DNA from 2 places in the Synechococcus sp. MW101C3 genome. Region 2 is predicted to be linked to the other one. Evidence: predicted binding sites of a transcription regulator. Region 2 holds the regulator's gene; the other holds the start of a gene.

Region 1 (7,542 bases), on a different contig from region 2:
TGCGCTCCTGGCAGGAAGAGCTGCGCACCAAGGCGATGGCCCGTTTCGAGGCCGGAGATCTGGAGGGGGCGATGGTGTTCCTCAAACCGATGGGCGAAGACCGCCACCCCGCGGGTGACGCGCTCGGTGACAACCTCAGGGAGTTCTGGAGCCGTAACCGCTTTCAGCAGGAGAGGGCCACCCAGTTGGTGGAGCAGAAACGCTGGTGGGAAGCGCTTGAAGCCCTCAACCGGATCGATCATCCCTGGTGGAAATCGCAGTCAGCCGTGCTGCGCAGGCAGGTGGAAACCGCCATCTCCGGTCTGAAAACCCAGGAGCAGGAGCATCACAGCCATGGCGCTACGGCAGCCAACTCCGTGCCCGTGGCCGAGCTGGATGCGGCCATCAAGGGTCTGCTCGCCCAGGGGATCGACGACTGGTCGGCCTTCACCCGGGCCTGCCGGCAACTCGGCGGGAAGGTGGTGGAGAGCGGCCCCGAAACCACCTGTCAACGCTGAAGGGATGCCGTGACAGGATTGCCGCCGTCCGCCACCGCATCCTTCATGAAGCCGGGAGAACAGGTCAGGGTCTGCCAGAGCGTCGTGGTGTACACCCATCCAGAGCACCGCGGTCAGCCCTTCGACCTCCAGGGACTGGAAGGTGAGGTGTTCCAGGTGCTTGACGACTGGAAAGGTCGTCCGATCAGCCCGACCCTGCCGGTGGTGGTGGCGTTCGGTCGCTATCGCGCCCATTTCCGCCCGGACGAGCTCGAGCCGGTGGCCTGAAGAGACTTGCCTCAGGGCTTGAGCAGCACCACACCATCGCGCCCATCCACGGCCGCCAGCCAGAGCTGAATCGACTCCTGGCGGCTGGTGGGCACCACCCGACCACAGAAATCAGGCTGGATCGGCAGCTCCCGGTGCCCCCGGTCCACCATCACCAGCAAACGCACCACCGCCGGCCGGCCCCAGGCGTGCAACGCCTCCAGAGCGGCGCGCACCGTCCGTCCGGTGAAGATCACATCGTCCACCAGCACCACATGGCGGCCTTCGAGCGCTGCAGGCAGCTGGGTGGCCTGCACCATGCGGGTGCCCACCCGGGCCAGGTCGTCGCGGTGGAAGGTGGGATCAAGGCTGCCCTGATCCACTGGATGACCGCAGCTGGCTTCGAGCTGGGCGGCCAGCACCCGTGCCAGTTCCACGCCGCGGGTGGGGATGCCGAGCAGCAACAGCTGGCGGCTGTCCGGCGCACTCTCCAGCACCTGGGAGGCAAGGCGATGAACCGTGCGGGTCAGATCCTGGGCGGAGAGAATCTCCACGCAATGGTCACCGATTGACGACACCATGTGGGGATCCCGGGGGTGAAATGGTAAGGGAGTCTCCTTGCGCTTATGCCCATTAGCTGACGCTTACCGGCCTGCTTTCTGTGACGAAGAGATCACACTGTAATTTTGAGGGCGATCAGCCTGTATCAGGGCTTTGCGGAAGAATCGGTGACCGACATTCCTTCCACGAGCTCCAGCTCTCGCCCGAGCGGCTCTCTCCCCCCTCCCCCCTCCGGCCCCGTGGATCACCGCTACGTGCCACCGGTGGTATTGGCCATTCTCGATGGCTGGGGATACCGCGAAGCCAGCGATAACAATGCGATCCGCGCGGCCAGCACCCCGGTGATGGATGCGCTGTGGGAGGCGTACCCCCACACGCTGATCCAGGCGAGCGGCGGCGACGTGGGCCTGCCCGACGGCCAGATGGGCAACTCGGAAGTGGGCCACCTCACCATCGGCTCCGGGCGGATCATCCGGCAGGAGCTGGTGCGGATCGGCAAAGCGGTGAAGGACGGCAGCCTTGCCGCCAATCCCGCCCTCAATGCCCTGGCCGACACCCTGCTGGTGAATGGCGGCGCACTCCACCTGATCGGCCTCTGCTCCGACGGCGGCGTGCACAGCCACATCGATCACCTGGGCGGGCTGTTGCAGTGGGCCGCAGGCCGCGGCCTCAGCGACGTCTGCATCCATGTGGTCACCGACGGGCGCGACACCCCGCCCCAGAGCGCGATCGCCTTCCTCGACCGCATCGATGCCCAGATCACAGCCGCCGGCGTGGGGCGGATCAGCACGATCTGCGGCCGTTACTGGAGCATGGACCGCGACAACCGCTGGGACCGCACCGAGAAGGCCTACCGATTGCTCACCGAGGCCAGACCGGCCGACGGCCCGCTCACGGCCCAGCAGGTGGTCCTGGCGGCCTACGAGAACGGCATCAACGATGAGTTCCTTGAGCCCTACCGCCTCAGCTCCGGCCACCTGAGCCCAGGCGATGGCCTGATCTGTTTCAACTTCCGCCCCGACCGGGTGCGTCAGTTGGTGCGCGCCCTTGTGCTCGAAGACTTCAGCGGTTTCTCCCGGGAGCGCATCGAGCCTCTGCACCTGGTCACTTTCACCCAGTACGAGCAAGCCCTCGACGTGGCGGTGGCCTTCCCCCCCGAGTCACTCGATGGTCTGCTCGGCCAGGTGGTCTCCGAACACGGGCTGCGCCAGTTGCGCACCGCCGAAACGGAGAAGTATCCGCACGTCACCTATTTCCTCAACGGCGGCATCGAGCAGCCCTTCAACGGCGAAGACCGCCACCTGGTGCCCTCCCCGCGGGTGGCCACCTACGACCAGGCTCCCGAGATGTCCGCCGCTGCCCTCACCGACAGCTGCATCGCCTCCATCAACAAAGGCATCTACTCCCTGGTGGTGATCAACTACGCCAATCCCGACATGGTGGGCCATACGGGGCAGATGGAGGCCACGGCCGCCGCCATCGCCACCGTGGATCATTGCGTGGGCCGACTGATGGAAGCCACCAATCGGCAGGGGGGCACCCTGCTGATCACCGCCGATCACGGCAATGCCGAAGTGATGAAAGGGGAGGACGGGCGGCCCTGGACGGCCCACACCACCAACCCGGTTCCGGTGATCCTGGTGGAAGGGGAACGGCGCAAGCTGGCTGGCCACGGCACGGATGTGCGCCTGAGGGAAGGGGGCGGCCTGGCGGACATCGCCCCCACCCTGCTGGAGATCCTTGAGCTGCCTGTGCCCGCCAACATGACGGGGACCTCCCTGATCGAGCCATCGCCACTGCTGCCCACTCCTGAGCCCTTGCGGCCACGGGCGCTGCAGGTCTGAGCCCGGCGGGCCGTCAGGGCCGTCAGCCTGCCCGCACTCTGAAGGGCCGATCGGCCTGGCGTTCGGGCCTGGTGTTTGGGTAGGGTCTGAAGATGATCACCACGGTTCTTTCCTGGATCTGGGCCGCTCTCGGCGTGCTCCTGATCGCCAGCGTGTTGCTGCACAGCCCCAAGGGCGATGGCATGGGAGGCCTGGCCAGCAGCGGCGGGTCGATGTTCAGCAGCGCCCGCAGCGCCGAAGCCACGCTCAACCGCGTCACCTGGACCCTGCTTGCCCTGTTTCTCGGCCTCGCCGTGGTGCTGAGCGCCGGCTGGCTGCGCTGACCCTGCCGTGACACCAATCAAACGCCGTGGCTTGCTGGCCTCGCTGGCCCTCCTGCTCTCTCCCCTGTTGGGAGGCCGAAAAGCTGAGGCTGCGAGCAAGGCGGGCGATCCTGCCTGGCAACTCAGTGAGGCTGCCTGGAAGGAGCGCCTGAGTCCTGCCGCCTTTGCAGTGCTGCGCCGTGAGGGCACGGAGCGGCCGTTCTCCAGCCCGCTCAACAACGAAAAGCGAGCCGGCACCTACGTGTGTGCTGGCTGCCGTTTGCCGCTGTTCTCCTCCACCACGAAATTCGACAGTGGCACCGGCTGGCCCAGCTTCTGGCAGCCCCTGCCGAATGCGGTGGTCACCCAGCTGGATTTCAAATTGATCGTGCCCCGCACGGAATACCACTGCCGCCGCTGCGGCGGGCATCAGGGCCATGTGTTCAACGATGGACCCAGGCCCACCGGCAAGCGTTACTGCAACAACGGCGTCGCGCTTGCCTTCGTGCCCGGCAAGTAGGAACTTACTGCGGCAGGGACGTTGAGCCCTTGCGCCGTTGCGGCATACCTCTGCGCATGCACCGTGGCGCCTCCCCGCCGGCCACATGGACAAAGGACAAAAAAAAGAGCAGGAATTTGGCCTGCTCCGGTGATGCACTGATCGCTCGCAACTGATCTGCTGCTGGTTGGCAGCTGATCGCTCGAAGTTGGCGGTTCGAAGCTGCTGGCTTGAAGCAGTGACGGTTGATCGGAGCTGGATCCGCAGGGTGACCCTGCGAATCCAGGGGCAGACGATCAGTAGTCGAAGTCGCCGCCCATGCCGCCACCGCCGCCGGCGGGAGCTGCTTCCTTCTTCTCGGGCAGATCGGCCACGATGCACTCGGTGGTGAGCACCATGCCGGCGATCGAGGCGGCGTTCTGCAGACCGGAGCGGGTCACCTTGGCGGGGTCCACGATGCCGGCGGCCAGCATGTCGACGTATTCACCGGTGGCGGCGTTGTAGCCCTCGTTGAACGGCATGCCCTTGACATGCTCAGCGACGACGGCGCCATTGACGCCGGCGTTCTGGGCGATCCGCATCAGCGGAGCGGTGAGGGCGGAGGCCACGATGGTGGCACCGATCAGCTCTTCGCCGGTGAGGTTGGCAGCCGCCCACTCCTCGAGGGCAGGGGCCAGGTGGGCCAGGGTGGTGCCGCCACCAGGAACGATGCCTTCCTCAACAGCCGCCTTGGTGGCGTTGATGGCGTCTTCCAGGCGCAGCTTTTTGTCCTTCATCTCGGTTTCGGTGGCTGCACCCACCTTCACCACGGCCACACCGCCGCTCAGCTTGGCCAGACGCTCCTGCAGCTTCTCCTTGTCGTAGGAGGAGTCGGTTTCGTCGATCTGCTTGCGGATCTGCTCCACACGGGCCTTGACGGCCACTTCGTTGCCTTCGGCGACGATGGTGGTGGTGTCCTTGTTGATGGTGATGCGGCGGGCGGTGCCCAGCATCTCCAGCTTGGTGTTCTCCAGCTTGAGGCCGGCGTCTTCGGTGATCAGCTGACCGTTGGTGAGAACAGCGATGTCCTCAAGCATGGCCTTGCGGCGGTCACCGAAACCAGGGGCCTTGACGGCGGCCACGTTGAGCACACCGCGCAGGCGGTTCACCACCAGGGTGGCGAGGGCTTCCTTCTCGATGTCCTCGGCGATGATCAGCAGGGGCTTGCCGGTGCGAGCGATCTGCTCAAGCACGGGCACCAGGTCTTGCACCAGGCCGATCTTCTTGTCGGTGAGCAGGATGTAGGGCTCGTCGAGCACCGCTTCCATCCGCTCGGTGTCGGTGGCGAAGTAAGGGGAGATGTAGCCCTTGTCGAAGCGCATGCCCTCGGTGACCTCCAGTTCGGTGGTCATCGACTTCCCTTCTTCCAGGGAGATCACGCCTTCTTTGCCGACCTTGTCCATAGCGTCGGCGATCATGCGGCCCACCTCTTCGTCGTTGCCGGCGGAGATGGTGCCCACCTGGGCGATGGCGTTGCTGTCGGCGATCGGCTTGGCGTGCTCCTCAATCTTCTTGACGAGGAAATCGGCAGCCTTGTCGATGCCCTTCTTGAGGGTGATGGCGTTGGCGCCCGCAGCCACGTTGCGAAGACCGGCCTTGACCATGGCGTGGGCCAGGACGGTGGCCGTGGTGGTGCCGTCGCCGGCGGCGTCGTTGGTTTTGGAGGCGGCCTGACGGATCAGGGCCACACCGGTGTTCTCGATGTGGTCTTCCAGTTCGATCTCTTTGGCGATCGTGACGCCATCATTGATGATCTGGGGAGCGCCGAATTTCTTTTCCAGCACCACGTTGCGGCCCTTGGGGCCGAGGGTGACGGCAACGGCCTCAGCGAGGATGTCGATGCCTTTTTCGAGGGCCCGGCGGGCGTTCTCGTTGTAAATAATGCGCTTGGCCATGGAAGGGATGCTCCTTGAAGTAGTTGGTAAAGGGTTGACCGTCCGACGAGTCGTCGGGGGTCAGGACGTGATCAGTGAGGGCAGTTGAGGCTCACAGGAACCTCATGTGCCGGAGCGATCAGTCGACGATGGCGAGAATGTCTTTTTCTGAGAGCAGCACGAACTCATCGGTGCCGAGCTTGATGTCAGTACCGGCGTACTTGCTGTAGAGCACCTTGTCGCCCACGCTCACTTCAGGAGCCTGGCGGGAGCCGTCCTCATTGCGCTTGCCGGGGCCCACTTGGACCACTTCGCCCACCTGGGGCTTCTCCTTTGCAGTGTCGGGGAGCAGGATGCCGCCCGCGGTTTTTTCCTCCGATTCGGACACCTTGATGAAAATGCGATCTCCAAGGGGTTTGACAGTGGAGACGCTGAGGGAGACAGCAGCCATGGATCGTTTCAAATGCGGTGGTGCGGCGCCGTGGGCGCCACAGGGGAGAGCGAATTAGCACTCGCCCTGCCTGAGTGCCAACCTATGGCGGTGGAAGGGTGCAGTGCAATCGGTACGGTGTGCGGTTGACCGAACCCAGCACGCGGCACGGGCCTCTGGCTCTGAAGACCAGGCCATTCGCGGTGGTAAGGTGGCGCGGCTTCAGGCGGGCGCGCGTCCCGCTGCGCGATCTTCCTTCCTTTCCTATGGCTGCTGCTGCTCCCGTCAACACCGGCTCCAAGGGTGTTGTCCGTCAGGTGATCGGCCCCGTTCTCGACATTGAATTTCCGGCCGGCAAGCTGCCCCGCATCTTCAATGCCATTCGCGTTGAAGGCCGCAATTCCTCGGGTCAGGACATCGCCCTCACCGCCGAAGTCCAGCAGCTCCTCGGCGATCACCGGGTGCGTGCGGTTGCGATGAGCGGCACCGACGGCGTCGTGCGTGGCATGTCTGCCCTCGACACGGGCGCCCCGATCAGCGTCCCCGTGGGAGAGGCCACTCTTGGCCGCATCTTCAACGTGCTCGGCGAGCCGGTTGATGAGCGTGGGCCGGTCACCTCCACCCTCACATCTCCCATCCACAGGGATGCGCCGAAGCTGATCGAGCTCGAAACCAAGCCCAAGGTGTTTGAAACCGGCATCAAGGTGATCGACCTCCTGGCTCCTTACCGCCAGGGTGGCAAGGTCGGCCTGTTCGGTGGCGCCGGCGTGGGCAAAACCGTGCTGATCCAGGAGCTCATCAACAACATTGCCAAGGAGCACGGCGGTGTTTCCGTGTTCGGTGGCGTTGGCGAGCGCACCCGTGAGGGCAACGACCTCTACGAAGAGTTCAAGGAATCTGGAGTGATCAACTCCGAAGACCTCCCGAAATCCAAGGTGGCGCTCTGCTTCGGTCAGATGAACGAGCCCCCCGGCGCCCGCATGCGCGTGGGTCTGTCGGCACTCACCATGGCCGAGCATTTCCGTGATGTGAACAAGCAGGATGTGCTGCTGTTCATCGACAACATCTTCCGCTTCGTCCAAGCCGGCTCCGAAGTGAGCGCCCTGCTCGGCCGCATGCCCTCCGCTGTGGGCTATCAGCCCACCCTCGGCACCGACGTTGGTGAGCTTCAGGAACGCATCACCTCCACGCTCGAAGGTTCAATCACCTCGATCCAGGCTGTGTACGTGCCGGCCGACGACCTCACCGAC
Region 2 (7,542 bases):
TTTCGCGGCTACTTCGGCGGCCAGGTGGTGCTGGCCCTGATCCTCAGCGTGGCGCAGATCGTGGTGTTCACCCTGCTGCAGATCCCCTACGGCGTGCTGTTTGCCGTGGCGATCGGCTTCACCACCTTGGTTCCCTATGCCAGCGCGCTGACGATCCTGCTGGTGAGCGGCCTGCTGGTGCTTGAAGACCCCCGCACAGGCGTGGAGGTGCTGGTGGCGGCCATCAGCGTGGGGCAGGTGGTGGATCAGGTGATTCAGCCCCGGCTGATGGGCCAGATCGTGGGTCTGCAGCCGGCCTGGCTGCTGCTCAGCCTGCCGGTGGGTGCCCGGGTGGGCAGCCTGCTGGGGCTCGGTGAATTGCTGGGCCTGCTGCTGGCGGTGCCGGTGGCGAGCTGCCTGAAAACCTTTCTCGATGAACTGGCCCGGCGGCTGGGGCTGCCGGAGCCCCAGCCGCTCACCCCCCCGCCTGCTTCGGTCGGAAGCCCGCTGCCGTGAGCGCTTCCAGCGCCGGCCCTACCTGATCGCCCTGCAGCTCGATCACCCCGTCCTTGAGGGTGCCGCCGGTGCCGGCACGGGCCTTGAGCTGCTTCAGCAGGGTGCGGGCGTCATCCTCCGGCAACTCCAGGCCGGTGATGGCGGTGACGGTCTTGCCGCCTTTGCCTGCCTTGGTGCGCTGCACCCGCACCCGTTGCTGGTTGCGGGGAGCGGCCGGGGACACCGGGCCCGCCGGCCGTGCCGTGCTCTCGGCGCGGCTGAATTCCTGCCAGCTTCCCTTGCCCATGGCGATCGTGGTGGCGACGCTTCCATCACAGCGCACCTGCCGGGCATGGACCTGCCACCCCTCCGTCTGGAGATGCTTCGCCTCGATCTGGACACGCGCCAACCCCTGCCCTGCCCGCCCGCGGGGCTGACTCCCTCGCCGCCGCCTGACGCCGCCATCGGCGGCACCGGGCCGCCGGCGCCGGGCCAGGTGCGGGCCTTGCGCTTCGTGGTGCCCGGGCAGGCCCCCTGCGTCCCGCCGGCCGGTCCCCCCAGCCAGCGTGCCCCGTCGACCTGGCCGCGGCTGACGCCGCCACCACCGCTTCCCCCCTGAGCTGGTCAGCGGCGCTGACGCCCGGGAGTGTGGCAGCGACTTCCGCTTCCTAGGCTGGCCCGATACCGCTCGGCACCGGTGACCAGCACCTTCCCCCCGCTCTCCCCTAATCCCGCTGACCTTCAGGTGTCCGTGCGGCCCACTCCCCAGGGGCGCTTCGGACGTTTCGGCGGGCAATACGTGCCGGAAACGCTGATGCCCGCCCTGGCGGAGCTGGAGCAGGCGGCTGCGGAGGCCTGGGCCGATCCCGCCTTCACCAGCCGGCTCGACCACCTGCTGCGCACCTATGTGGGCCGCCCCACGCCGCTCTACGAAGCCGAGCGGCTCACCGCCCACTACGCCCGCCCGGAAGGAGGCCCGCGCCTCTGGCTGAAGCGCGAAGACCTCAACCACACCGGTGCCCACAAGATCAACAACGCCCTCGGCCAGGCCCTGCTGGCCCTGCGCATGGGCAAGAAGCGGGTCATCGCTGAAACCGGCGCCGGCCAGCACGGCGTCGCCACCGCCACCGTCTGCGCCCGCTTCGGCCTCGAGTGTGTGGTGTACATGGGCGCCGAAGACATGCGCCGCCAGGCGCTCAACGTGTTCCGCATGCGCCTGCTGGGCGCCACGGTGCAGCCGGTCACCGCCGGCACCGCCACCCTCAAGGACGCCACCAGCGAAGCCATCCGCGACTGGGTGACCAACGTGGAAACCACCCACTACATCCTCGGCTCGGTGGCCGGCCCGCACCCCTACCCGATGCTGGTGCGTGATTTCCATGCCGTGATCGGCCAGGAGGCCAAGCGCCAGTGCCAGGAGGCCTTCGGCCGTCTGCCCGATGTGCTGGTGGCCTGCGTGGGTGGTGGCTCCAACGCCATGGGCCTGTTCCACCCGTTCGTGGAAGACACCTCCGTGCGGCTGATCGGCGTCGAGGCCGCCGGCGAGGGCGTGGCCACGGGCCGCCATGCCGCCACGATCACCGAAGGGCGGATCGGCGTGCTGCATGGCGCCATGAGCTTGCTGCTGCAGGACGGCGAAGGGCAGGTGCAGGAGGCCCATTCGATCAGCGCCGGCCTGGATTACCCGGGCGTCGGCCCCGAGCACAGCTACCTGCGGGATGTGGGCCGGGCGGAGTATGCCGCCGTCACCGACGACGAGGCGCTCACTGCCCTGCGCCTGGTGTCTGAGCTCGAGGGCATCATCCCGGCGCTGGAAACCGCTCACGCCTTCGCCTGGCTGGAGCAGCTCTGCCCCACCCTGGCGCCGGGCACCGAAGTGGTGGTGAACCTCTCCGGCCGCGGCGACAAGGACGTGAACACCGTGGCTGACCGGTTGGGGGATCAGCTGGCCGGCTGAGGCTCCCAGGGCAGCCGGGGCAGGTTGCTGAGCGCATCGCGCTGGCTGTCTGCCCAGATCCGGGCCATCTCGCCGAGCAGCTTGGAGCCCCGCTCCAGGCGCAGGTGCTGGGAGATGGCCAGCGAATTGCGCGGATAGAGCGCCACCTCGAACGGGGGCCCCACCGTGAGGTTGGAGCGCCGGGTGATCACCTGGGAAATCAGGCAGAGGCGGGTGGCATCCTCCAGCGACATCCCGTAGTCACCCACCACATCGAGGGGAGGCTTGCCGTATTTGCTCTCGCCGATCTGCAGGAACGGCGTTTCCGGCGTGGCCATGATCGCGTTGCCCTGGGCGTAGATCCGGTAGAGGCCGTGGTCGTTGCCGGCGATCTGGCCGCCAAGGATGAAGGTGGCCTCACCGCTCGCTCCCACCTGCTTGAGGGCGCTCTCGTTCTCGTTCTGCACCGCCACGCTCAGGCGGCCGATGTAGGCCGCCGCCTCGAACAGATGGCGGCAGCTGAGCAGGTCCGGTCCGGCGGTCCGGTCATCAGCTGCAGCGCTGGCCGGCGCCCCCACGGCCGCCGGAGTGGCGGCGGCGCTGAGGTCGCGGCGGATCCAGTTGAGGATCGCCTGGGTGGTGGCCAGGTTGCCAGCCGCCAGAAGAACGAACAGCCGGTCAGGCGCCGGCTGGAACACGTGCAGCTTCCGGTAGCTGGAGATGTAGTCCACCCCCGCATTGGTGCGGGAGTCGGCGCACATCACCAGACCCTCCTTGAGCAGGAAACCGACGCAGTAAGTCATGGCGCCATGCTCTCAAGCCGCCGGCCGCTCAACTGAGCAACCGCTGCAGGCTGGCGGCCACCGAGCGCACCGCCGCCCGGGCGGTGGCGTAGGCCATCCGCATCGGCCCCACCAGGGCCACGTGCCCCTGGCTGCCGTCGCCGGTGCGGTAAGTGGCCTGCACGAGTGCGCAGTCCTGCAGGGCGGGATGGGGATTTTCGGCACCGATCCAGACGCCTTCGCTGGGTCTGCCGTCAGGTTGCAGCAGCAGATGGGGGTCTTCCTCCACCAGCTGCACCAGCGGCCGCAGCGTGGCGGTGCGGCTGAATTCCGGCTGCCCCAGCAATCCCCCCAGCCCGAGCGCGAGGGCGCCGTCGGCATCGCCCGGTCGGGCCATGCGGTGGCTGCGGAGCGCCTCGCGCAGCAGCCAGCCGCTGCGCTGCAGTTGAGGCGGCAGGGCGTTCCAGGGGATTGGCTGGCCCGGATGCAGGCTGAGCTGATCCATCACCCAGCGCTCGAGCGGCAGCAGCTCGGGGGCCGCCGCCGGTGGCAGATGCAGGTTCAGGCAGCTGGTCATCACGGCGTTCTCCACCAGGAACACCAGCAGGCGGTCGCCGCTGGGCACCAGGCGCACGGCCTGAAGGGCGGAGCGATCGCCCTGGGGGCGTGTGATCAGGCTCAGCAGGCCGGTGAGATCAGCCAGCCGCCGCGCCAGATGCAGCAGCAGATCGTCGAGGGCAGCCCAGCGCAGGCTCAGCCCCAGCAGTTCCTGCTCCAGTTGCAGCGCTCCGGCACCGGGGGGTGGCAGCAGGCTGTCCACGTAGAGGCGGTAGCCGCGCTGGCTTGGAATACGCCCGGCAGAGGTGTGCGGCTGCACAAGCAGGCCCTGTTGCTCCAGCGCCCCCATGGCCGAACGCACCGTGGCAGGTGAGGTCTGGAAGCCGAAGCGTTGCACCAGGGTGCGGCTCCCCACGGGCTCGACCGTGTCCACGTAATGCTGCACCGTTGCCTGCAACACCTGCTGATGGCGGCGGCTGAGGTGAGGCAACGAGGGGCTAGTCAACGGATGGTGCGCGAACCGTAACCGATACCAACGACGCCGCTGGCCAACAGGAACACCATTTCGTCTGGGCAACAAGGCCGCTAGGTGTTGGTTCGGGTTTCATGGCTGATCGCTTGGATGGCAGCAGGCAGAAGCCAGTGAAGCGTTGGCAGCGGCCGCAGTCGACAGTGAATCCAACCTGACCCTTGAGGACACCAGCGTGCCCAGGATCGCCGAGACCACTCCGCTCACAGGCGCGGCCCCTGTTGCTCATGGAGCGGTGCGGCTGGAGCAGGCGATCACCCTCCACGATCTCCAGCGTCAGCACGTGCAAAAGAGGAGCGGGGTCCTAACCCGCCGGGTCGGCCAGTCCCTGCTTGTTGCGCAGCTCAGCACCATCACCGCCACAAACTGTGGAGCTGCTCCGGCGTCAGAGGCTGGAGCCGATCTGGGCCAGCCCGTCTTACCGCCGCAGCTCCGCTGACTGCGGTAAGAGGAGTACCTGTCCCGCGCCATCGGTCTGGTAGCGCTGCTCAGTAACGCGGCACCGACCGATCGACCTGGACGCTCCAGGCATCGATGCCCCCCTCCAGGTTCCAGACCCGCTCGAAACCCTGCTGCTCCATCAACCAGCAGCCGAACTGCCAGCTGCGCATGCCGGCATGGCAGAGCACCACCACCTCACGCTCGCGGTCGAGCAGCGCGTCGATCCGGCTGACCCATTCCGAGGAGCGGCTCAAGGGCAGATGGATCACTCTCTGCTGCAGCGCGGCCATGGCCAGCTCTGCCGGTTCCCGCACATCCACCAGCTGCAGATCGGCACCCTCGTTGAGCCGCTGCTGCAGCTCCCGTGCCTGCAACGGGGCCGGGGTGGGGGTGGTTTGGCTTTCCTGGGGCATGGGTGCGGGCATGGGCGTGGTGGCTGGCCGGGTGTGCGTTGACGATGCACGGAGGCGGCTTCATGCATAAGGATGAGGCCATTCCTGCGCGCTACGCATGAAGATCCGCCCATTCCTGGCGGCGATCCTGGCCGTGGCCGTCACGCTGCTGCTGATCGGAGCGGCGGGCTGGGTGGTGCTCTGGCGCAGCAGCCCCCTCGCCCTGCAGCACCAACCCCTCACCCTGCCACTGGCGGCTCGCTTCATCCCCCGGCAGGCCTCGCTGAGCCTGCACCTGCTGGTCCCGCCCGACCAGCTCGGGGCCTACGCCCGGGCCGTGGCGCCGCCCCGCCAACGCCGCCATGCCGCCGCCGCCCTTGAGCAGCTGCGGGACGGGGCCTTCGCCGCCGCCGGCCTCGACTACGCCGAGGAACTGGCCGGCTGGGTGGGGGAGGAGTCCAGTGTCGCGCTGCTCACCCCGGCGGGTGCGTCACAGCCGGCGGGCTGGTTGCTGGCCCTGCGCAGCCGTGAGTCGGAGGGGGCTCGGCGCTTTCTGCAGCGCTTCTGGCAGACCCGCAGCCTGGCCGGCAACGAGCTGCAGGTGAGCACCTATCGAGGCATGGGGCTGATCAGCGGCCGGGGCGCCCTGCTGGGCCAGAACGCCCTGCCCCTGGCCACCGCCTTGATCGACGACCGGCTGGTGCTGATCGCCTCGGGTCGGGGGGTGCTGGAGCAGGCGCTGGATGTCTCCCAGATCGATGAACTCAACCAGGCCGGCGACCCCCGCCTCGCCACCGCCGTGGCCACCCTCGGCCAGGGCGTGGCCCTGGTGGTGGCCCGCCCCGACAGCTTCACCCCTTGGCTGGCTGCTTCCCCTTTCGTCGCAGCACAGCAGGAGGTGCTCGGCCTGGTGGCAGCTCTGGCGCCCCGAGGCCGCACCCTCGACCTCAACGGCCGCCTTGAGCTGCGCCACGCCCCCGCAGCACTGGCGCTCACGCCCACGCCGGATCTGCTGGCGGGCCTGCAGGGGCCCTCGGACAGCCTGGCGATGATCCAGAACCCCGCCCTGCTCTCAGCTCCTGCTGCACCAGGAACAGCTGCCTCAGCGGCAGCCATCGCTACCGCCTCCAGCCCGGATTCCGCCGGCTCCGATGGGGACGCCACGGACAGTGCCGCTGCCGATGGTGACGGAGACACCACCATCCCCAGCCCTGAAGCCACCAGCAGCGTCCCCGCCGACATTCCGGATGTCTGGTCGGAGCTGGTGGCACCTGTCCTCGCCCAAGCCCTCGCGAGCCTGCCGGGGGTGCTGCCCCCGCTGGTTGTTGCCCAGGATCCAGGCCCCCTGCTGTTGAGCCATAGCTCCCGCGGCTGGCTGCTGGCCACGGCTCCTGACAGCCCCGCCATCGCCTCGATCAGCGACGTGCTGGCGCGCAAAGGCCTGATCGCTGCTCCGCTGAGCCGCAATGGCAAAACGCTGCAGCTCTGGACCCAGCTGACCGCCGGCAATTCCCGCAGCCACCCCGACCAACTGGACGCCGCCATCGCCGGCGCCCGCCTCGACCAGCGCGGTGTGGCCTGGTGGAGTGAGGGCATCACCGCCCTCACCGGTCTGCTGGAGGGGGCCGCGCCGCCCAGCGAGAGGCTGGCCCAGCTTCAGGGCCTGGAGGATCAGGCCGCGCCCCTGCAGTGGGCCATGGCCGCCCCGTCGGCCCGTGCGCTGCTGGCCCGCTGGGACCCCTGGCTGCTGCTCACCGGCCTGGCCGGCGAGCCGCTCGCTCCCACTGTGCAGGGCCTGGCGGTGAGCCTGGAGAGCGATCCTGCCGCCGCGGCCCCGGCACTGCGGCTGCATGGCCGCCTGGAGCTGGGCTGAGGCCATGGCCGCTGCGGAGCTGCTGCTACTGCGCCATGGGGTCGCGATCGATCGCCAGCTGGCGGCCGATCGCGGCCTGGACGACGAGGCACGGGCGCTCACCGCCGCCGGCCGCCGGCGCACCGCCGCCGTGGTGCGCCGTCTCGTGACGCTCGGACTGGCTGTGGATCCACTGCTCACCAGCCCATTGCTGCGTGCGCACCAGACGGCGGAGCTGGCCCGCGAGGGCGGACTGGCCCTCCACCGCTTCGAGGTCTGCGGGGAGCTGGCCCCGGGTGGTGACCCAGCGCCGCTGCTGGAGCGCTGGTTCAGCGCCGGGGGCGAAGGCGCCGAGCGGCCCAGCCCCTGGCGGCGCCTGGCGCTGGTGGGGCATGAACCCGATCTCAGCGAGCTGGCCTGCCGGCTCTGCGGCGCCCCTCCCGGCGCCCTGCGCCTGCGCAAGGCCGGTGTGGTGGTCCTGGCGCTTCCCTGGCAGGCTCCGGTGCCTTCCGGTGGTTCCGGGCAGGCGCGCGGCTGGGAGGCTGCCCTGGGCCGCACGCGGCTCACCCTGCTGCTCT

What was found. Region 2 encodes HrcA, which represses chaperone genes, less so after heat shock. Its sites were predicted from a motif close to TTAGCACTCNNNNNNNNNGAGTGCTAA; they were not measured.
Region 1: a site for HrcA is predicted at 6,368-6,394, ahead of groES (co-chaperone GroES). Genes of this name have one in related genera too.

What each region holds. Positions count from the first base shown of each region.
Region 1 covers NZ_NQKX01000006.1:190,838-198,379, forward strand. The annotation lists gene CJZ80_RS09265 (hypothetical protein) at 1-497, shown strand, start outside; gene CJZ80_RS09270 (ferredoxin-thioredoxin reductase variable chain) at 543-764, shown strand; gene pyrR (bifunctional pyr operon transcriptional regulator/uracil phosphoribosyltransferase PyrR) at 776-1,324, opposite strand; gene gpmI (2,3-bisphosphoglycerate-independent phosphoglycerate mutase) at 1,568-3,148, shown strand; gene secG (preprotein translocase subunit SecG) at 3,241-3,471, shown strand; gene msrB (peptide-methionine (R)-S-oxide reductase MsrB) at 3,488-3,970, shown strand; gene groL (chaperonin GroEL) at 4,246-5,883, opposite strand; gene groES (co-chaperone GroES) at 6,002-6,313, opposite strand; gene atpD (F0F1 ATP synthase subunit beta) at 6,559-7,542, shown strand, end outside.
Region 2 covers NZ_NQKX01000005.1:37,342-44,883, reverse strand. The annotation lists gene CJZ80_RS07185 (AI-2E family transporter) at 1-495, shown strand, start outside; gene CJZ80_RS07180 (translation initiation factor) at 455-781, opposite strand; gene CJZ80_RS07175 (hypothetical protein) at 827-1,093, shown strand; gene trpB (tryptophan synthase subunit beta) at 1,172-2,431, shown strand; gene CJZ80_RS07165 (20S proteasome subunit A/B) at 2,416-3,213, opposite strand; gene CJZ80_RS07160 (heat-inducible transcriptional repressor HrcA) at 3,242-4,240, opposite strand; gene CJZ80_RS07150 (rhodanese-like domain-containing protein) at 4,768-5,145, opposite strand; gene CJZ80_RS15445 (DUF3352 domain-containing protein) at 5,231-6,985, shown strand; gene CJZ80_RS07140 (histidine phosphatase family protein) at 6,990-7,542, shown strand, end outside.